2 regions of the Streptomyces sp. NPDC051218 genome follow, and region 1 is predicted to be linked to the other one. Evidence: riboswitches for the same ligand, from Rfam matches in the RefSeq annotation. Region 1 holds a riboswitch; the other holds the start of a gene.

Evidence for each region. Region 1 has a riboswitch for S-adenosylmethionine ahead of ACIBCK_RS02070 (aminotransferase class V-fold PLP-dependent enzyme). Riboswitches for the same ligand answer to the same signal wherever they lie in the genome.
Region 2: another riboswitch for S-adenosylmethionine. It lies ahead of thrC (threonine synthase); the one in region 1 lies ahead of ACIBCK_RS02070 (aminotransferase class V-fold PLP-dependent enzyme).

Annotation. Positions count from the first base shown of each region.
Region 1 is NZ_JBITEU010000001.1:439,524-442,926, reverse strand. It holds gene ACIBCK_RS02080 (cytochrome bc complex cytochrome b subunit) at 1-19, shown strand, start outside; gene trpD (anthranilate phosphoribosyltransferase) at 156-1,220, shown strand; SAM riboswitch class IV at 1,295-1,411, shown strand; gene ACIBCK_RS02070 (aminotransferase class V-fold PLP-dependent enzyme) at 1,591-2,964, shown strand; gene ACIBCK_RS02065 (glycerate kinase) at 2,916-3,403, opposite strand, start outside.
Region 2 is NZ_JBITEU010000004.1:458,836-462,238, forward strand. It holds gene ACIBCK_RS15595 (MoaD/ThiS family protein) at 358-633, opposite strand; gene thrC (threonine synthase) at 740-2,047, opposite strand; SAM riboswitch class I at 2,065-2,199, opposite strand; gene ACIBCK_RS15605 (glucosyl-3-phosphoglycerate synthase) at 2,368-3,312, shown strand.

The DNA.
Region 1 (3,403 bases):
CGGCCACGGCCACCACTGATCACCTGAGACTCTGACAAGGTCGCCACGGCGAGAGCCCCGTCCATGCGTTCCACTGCATGGACGGGGCTCTTTGCCGTCCCCGGGGCTGGATAAGGTGTTCCTGTCCCATGCCTAGACGAACCCAGGAGCGGCAGATGAGCGCTGTGACCCCCGCAGGAGGCAACACCGCGGCGGCCCGTTCCTGGCCGGGTGTGCTGAACGGACTGCTCGAGGGACGTGACCAGAGCACCGATGACACGGCCTGGGCCATGGACCGCATCATGCGCGGCGAGGCGACCGACGCGCAGATCGCGGGCTTCGTCGTCGCCCTGCGGGCCAAGGGCGAGACCGTGGAGGAGATCTCCGGCCTCGTCCGCACGATGTACGAGCACGCCAACGTGATCGAGGTACCCGGGCAGACCGTCGACATCGTCGGCACCGGCGGTGACGGCGCCAAGACCGTCAACATCTCCACGATGTCCGCGATCGTGGCCGCCGGCGCGGGCGCCAAGGTCGTCAAGCACGGCAACCGCGCGGCCTCCAGCGCCTCGGGAGCCTCCGACGTCCTGGAGAAGCTCGGGGTGAACCTGGAGCTGCCGCTGAAGCGGGTCGTCGAGGTGGCCGAGGAAGCCGGGATCACCTTCTGCTTCGCCGTGAAGTTCCACCCGGCGCTGCGGCACGCCGGCGGGGCGCGCAGCCAGCTGGGCATCCGGACCGTCTTCAACGCCCTCGGGCCGCTCACCAACCCGGCCAAGGTGCGGGCCCAGGCGGTCGGGGTCGCCGACCCCCGGATGGCGCCGATCGTGGCCGGGGTCTTCGCAGAGCGCGGGAACTCCTCCCTCGTCTTCCGCGGTGACGACGGCCTCGACGAGCTGACGACCACCTCGACCTCCCGGGTCTGGGTCGTGCGCGACGGCTCCGTGCGCGAGGAGGCCTTCGACCCGCGGGACGTCGGCATCGACCTCGTCCCCGTGGAGGCGCTGCGGGGCGCGGACGCCTCGTACAACGCCGAGGTGGCGCTGCGCCTCCTCGACGGTGAGAAGGGGCCGGTCCGGGACGCCGTACTGCTGAACACGGCGGCCGCCCTGGTGGCGCTGTCGCCGGGCGAGGGGACCCTCGTGGAGCAGATCGGCGCCGGGATCGCGAAGGCGGCGCAGGCCATCGACTCCGGAGCCGCGAAGAAGGCCCTGGAGCTGTGGGTGGCGGCCAGCAACAGGTGAGTGTGGTGCCCACCGCAGTCCGGATGCCGGACTGCGGTGGGCACCGAGAAGATCGTGTGGCAAGATGCTGCGCAGGTCATGAGTGACAGCGATTAGGCCCCGGCTCGCTGTCCGGCAACCCTCCGTCCGTGGCGGGGTGCCCCGGGTGAAGACCAGGCCGTGGACAGCAAGGTCCATGGCAAGCGCGGACCCCTGGACATCGGTGAATGTCCGCCCCTGGGGTCCTGGTCCTCAAGGGAGCAGTCTCGTGAGCAAGCGAATGCGATAGGGCTTTCCGGCCCCTTTTCCGCACCCCCCTTTTTCTTCGTCACTGCAGCGCCTTCCGAGCGCCCTCGCAGTGAACTCGCCTGCCTTCCCACGGGAGTTCGCCATGTCTGTCACCACCGCTGCCGCCGACCGCACCGTCTGTTCCAGCCCGCTTCCCGTCCTCGGCCGTGACGTCACCGTGCCGCTGGTCACCGGCGGCGAGGTGACCTACGCGGCGCTCGACTACGCGGCAAGCGCCCCGGCCCTGCAGCGGGTGTGGGACGACGTGGCCGCGTACGCGCCGTACTACGGCAGCGTGCACCGCGGTGCCGGCTACCTATCGCAGCTCTCCACCGACCTCTTCGAGAACAGCCGGGTCACCGTCGCCGAGTTCCTCGGCTGCCGCGAGGACGACCAGGTCGTCTTCACCCGTTCGACCACCGACTCGCTGAACCTCCTGGCCGCCGCGCTGCCCGCCGACTGCCAGGTCTTCGTCTTCGAGACCGAGCACCACGCTTCGCTGCTGCCCTGGCGCGACGCCCGCGTGACGTACCTGAACGCCCCGCGCACCGCCGACCAGGCCGTCGCCACCCTGGAGCGCGCCCTCGCCGACCGTGACCCCTACGGGCCCGCGCTGGTCTGCGTGACCGGAGCCTCGAACGTCACCGGTGAGCTGTGGCCGGTCAAGGAGCTCGCCGCCGCCGCCCATGCGCACGGCGCCCGTATCGTCCTGGACGCCGCGCAGCTCGCGCCCCACCACCCGGTCTCCATCAGCGAGCTCGACGTCGACTGGGTCGCCTTCTCCGGCCACAAGCTGTACGCGCCCTTCGGCTCGGGCGTCCTCGCGGGCCGCTCCGACTGGCTGCAGGAGGCCGAGCCGTACCTCGCGGGCGGCGGCGCATCGCGGAAGGTCGCGCGGCGTACGGACGGGGGCGTCGACGTCGAGTGGCACGACACCGCAGCGCGGCACGAGGCCGGTTCGCCGAACGTCATCGGCGTGTACTCGATCGCCTCCGCCTGCAAGGCGCTGACCGAGGCGGGCTTCGACGAGCTCGTCGCCCGGGAGCGCCGGCTCATCGCGAAGGTGTGCGAGGGACTCGCCGAGGTGCCGGCCGTGAAGGTGCTCTCGCTCTTCGGTGACGACGCTCCGCGCGTCGGCGTCATCTCCTTCGTCGTGGAGGGCTGGAACAGCTCGCACTTCGCCGCCGCGCTCTCCGCCGAGTACGGCATCGGCGTACGCGACGGTCTCTTCTGCGCCCACCCGCTGGTGCGCACCCTGCTCGGCAGCGACCCGCAGACGCAGGGCGAGTGCGGCGCCCCCGAGGCCGCGCCCGGCGAGAAGTCGCTCAACGCGATCCGCGTCAGCTTCGGCGCGGGCACCCCGGACGAGCACGTGGAGCGTTTCGTGCGCGCCGTGAAGGAGCTCGTGGCGGACGGCGCACGCTGGAACTACCGTACGGAGGACGGGCGTTGCGTGCCGGACACCAACGCCGCCTGAGCCCGGGGACGTCCCTTCAGACGTGACCCCAGAACGATCATCCGCAGGGCACGCTCGGTCGCGTCGGTGAGGAACTCGCCGCCCCGGCCGAGCGCCTCGGTGAGCGAGACCGGCGCCGGCAGGATCGCGCTGTAGGCGTCCACGCCGACCGCCCGCACGTGGTGTGCGCCCTGGCCGATCGTGCCGGCGAGGACTAGGACGGGGCGGCCGAACAGCTTCGCGCGCCGCGCCACTTCGGCAGGGATCTTGCCGCGCGGCGTCTGGTGGTCCAGGGCGCCCTCGGCGGTGACGACGAGGTCGGCGCGGGCCAGCCGCGCGTCCAGGTCCAGATGGTCGAGCAGGACGTCGAAGCGGGGCAGGAGCTGGGCGCCGAGGGCCGCGAGACCGGCACCCAGGCCGCCGGAGGCGCCCGTTCCGGGGCCGAGGGAGAGGTCCGCCG
Region 2 (3,403 bases), on a different contig from region 1:
CCCCCAATGGGTTGTGGAGGCGTGCGCCGGAACGCGTCGACCGCGGCTGAATGTATCTGTCCAACTGCCCTCTGCAACAGGTCAATCGGACGAGAATTCTGGGCACGCCTGATCGGTGATATGCGGAGAATTCGCCGGAGTTCAGGGCAAGTCGGGCCAGACAAATGCCACGGAGAGGGCAAATGGGCAGTGCACTTTGGCTACTTCTTGTCGCCCTCGGGGCGACTTCGTATATGCGCTCGGCACAAACAGGAAGCTCGCTTCCCAACTGTACCGCGCTCAATCACATGGAATTGCCCCCTCCGCTTCTCTCGCGGAGGGGGCAATGAAGATTACGCAGGGTGTTTCTTTAAAGGATCAACCACCGGCGACGGCGGGGATGATGGAGACCCCGGCACCGTCCGGCGTCGCGGTCTCGAGACCCTGCTCGAAGCGCACGTCGTCGTCGTTCACGTAGACGTTCACGAAGCGCCGCAGCTTGCCCTGGTCGTCCAGGACGCGCGCAGCGATACCGGTGTGGTTCTTCTCCAGGTCGGCGATGACCTCGGAGAGCGTCGCCCCCTCGGCGGCGACCTCGGACTGACCGCCGGTGTAGGTGCGAAGGATGGTGGGGATGCGGACCTTGACGCTCATGGGATTCACCTCGGTAGATCGGGGGGCGCCCCGCCAGGGGGCGCCCCCGAAGGGGCGCGGGGAACTGCGCGACCAGCCACGACGGCCCCGCAGACAACAGCGATGCCTACTTGGCAAGACCCGCGGAGCGGAACGCCTCAAGGCTGGGCTTGATCGTCGCGGTCGCCTGAGACCTCTCGGCAACGGCATCAAGCGTCTTGAGTCCGTCGCCGGTGTTCAACACCACCGTGGTGAGGGAGGGATCGATGAGGCCCGCCTCGACCAGCTTCTTCGTGACGCCGACCGTCACCCCGCCGGCGGTCTCCGCGAAGATCCCCTCACTCCGAGCGAGCAGCTCGATCGCGTCGACGACCTGCTCGTCGTTCACGTCCTCGACGGCCCCGCCCGTGCGACGCGCGATGTCGAGCACGTACGGCCCGTCGGCGGGGTTGCCGATGGCGAGCGACTTGGCGATGGTGTCCGGCTTCTGCGGGCGCACGACGTCGTGACCGGCCTTGAAGGCGGTGGACACCGGCGAGCAGCCCTCGGCCTGGGCGCCGAAGATCTTGTAGGGCTTGTCCTCGACGAGGCCGAGGGCGATCAGCTCCTTCAGACCCTTGTCGATCTTCGTGAGCTGCGATCCGGAGGCGATCGGGATGACCAGCTGGTCGGGCAGGACCCAGCCGAGCTGCTCGCAGATCTCGTACGCGAGGGTCTTGGAACCCTCGCCGTAGTACGGCCGCAGGTTCACGTTCACGAAGCCCCAGCCCTCGCCCAGCGGGTCGCCGATGAGCTCGGAGCAGAAGCGGTTCACGTCGTCGTAGTTGCCCTCGATGCCGACGAGCTCGCCGCCGTAGACCGCGGCCATGACGACCTTGCCCTGCTCCAGGTCGTGCGGGATGAACACGCAGGAGCGGAAGCCGGCGCGGGCCGCGGCGGCGCCGACGGCGCCGGCGAGGTTGCCGGTGGAGGAGCAGGAGAGCGTGGTGAAGCCGAAGGCGCGCGCCGCCTCGATGGCCTGCGCGACGACGCGGTCCTTGAAGGAGTGCGTGGGGTTGCCGGAGTCGTCCTTGACGAACAACTTGCCCTGCTCGACGCCGAGTTCGCGGGCGAGGTTGTCGGCCTTGACGAGCTTGGTCCAGCCGGGGTTGATGTTCGGCTTGGACGCCACGTCCGCGGGGACGGGCAGGAGCGGGGCGTAGCGCCAGATGTTGTCCGGGCCGGCCTCGATCTGCTTCCGCAGTGCCTCGGGGTCACCGGTCGGCAGGTCGTACGCGACTTCGAGCGGGCCGAAACAGGCCTGACAGGCGAAGATCGGGCCCAGCGCGTAGAGCTCGCCGCACTCGCGGCAGGAGAGGCCGGACGCGGGGCCGAGATCCACGGAACCCGTGGTCGAAGAGGTGTTTTCGTTCGTTGCGACAGTCTGCGCAGCCATGGAGGCGAGGCCCTTTCTCCTCATCTTCCTCGCGGCGCATCTCGCCACGAGACGGAATTGGCACCTTCCCCACCGAGACCTCGCGTGCGTGGTCGGCGGGATGGTTGCCGGGGCTTCAACGGGCCGTATCCCTCTGCCCCTCTGGATGAGCGGTATGGCGCCGGGGCTTCATGGGCCCCGGGCATTTGTTACGCGATGACCCCCGACGTGCGATGGTCATCCGCGTTGTTCAAGACTGTAACCGACGGCCTGGACCCTTGAGATAGTCGTCCGAACCGCGAGATGGATCACATGTAGGCCACATACAGGAGGAGCCACCCGTGCTGGAAGAGGCCGAGCGCTGGCTGACCAGGCGTTCCTGGTCCGTCGCCGACCGTCCGCTCAGCGCACTCGTCGCCGCCAAGCGGGCGTCGGGGGCCTCGGTGAGTGTCGTCCTGCCCGCCCTCGACGAGGAGGGGACGGTCGGTGCGATCGTCGCCGAGATCCGCCGTGAGCTGGTGGAGAAGGCGGCCCTCGTGGACGAGCTCGTGGTGATCGACTCCGGCTCCCGTGACCGCACGGCCGAGGTCGCCCGGGAGGCGGGCGCGCGGGTCGTGCACCGGGATGAGATCCTGCCGCGCCTTCCGGCCGTGCCCGGCAAGGGCGAGGTCCTGTGGCGCTCGCTCCTGGTGACCGGCGGCGACATCGTCGCGTTCGTCGACGCGGACCTCAGGGAGTTCTCGGCGGACTTCGTGACCGGGATAGTGGGCCCCCTCCTGACCGATCCCGACGTGGACTTCGTGAAGGCGATGTACGACCGCCCCCTGGCCGGAACCGCCGATCAGGGCGGCCGGGTGACCGAGCTGATGGCGCGCCCGCTGCTCAACATGCACTGGCCCCAGCTCGCGGGCTTCGTCCAGCCGCTGGGCGGCGAGTACGCGGCCCGCAGGTCCCTCCTGGAGCGGCTGCCGTTCCCCGTCGGCTACGGGGTGGAGCTCGGCCTGCTCGTCGACGCGCTGCACACCGTGGGCCTGGACGCGCTCGCGCAGGTCGATGTCGGTGTGCGCAAGCACCGGCATCAGGACGGGCAGGCGCTCGGCCGGATGGCCGCGGCGATCTACCGGACGGCACAGCTGCGGCTCGCGCGCGGCCATCTCGTACGGCCCGAGCTCACCCAGTTCGAACGGGGCGAGCAGGGGTTCGAGCCGCGGACCCATTCGGTGGACACGGAGGAGCGCCCGCCGATGTGCGGCATCGCGGAGTACACGGCACGCCGCGTGGCGTAACCGCCCCGAGCCGGGCATTTTGTCTACATTCCCCACTTATGTGGGTGCTTATGTGGGTCAGACAGGTAACGGGAAACGCGCTACGCGTGGG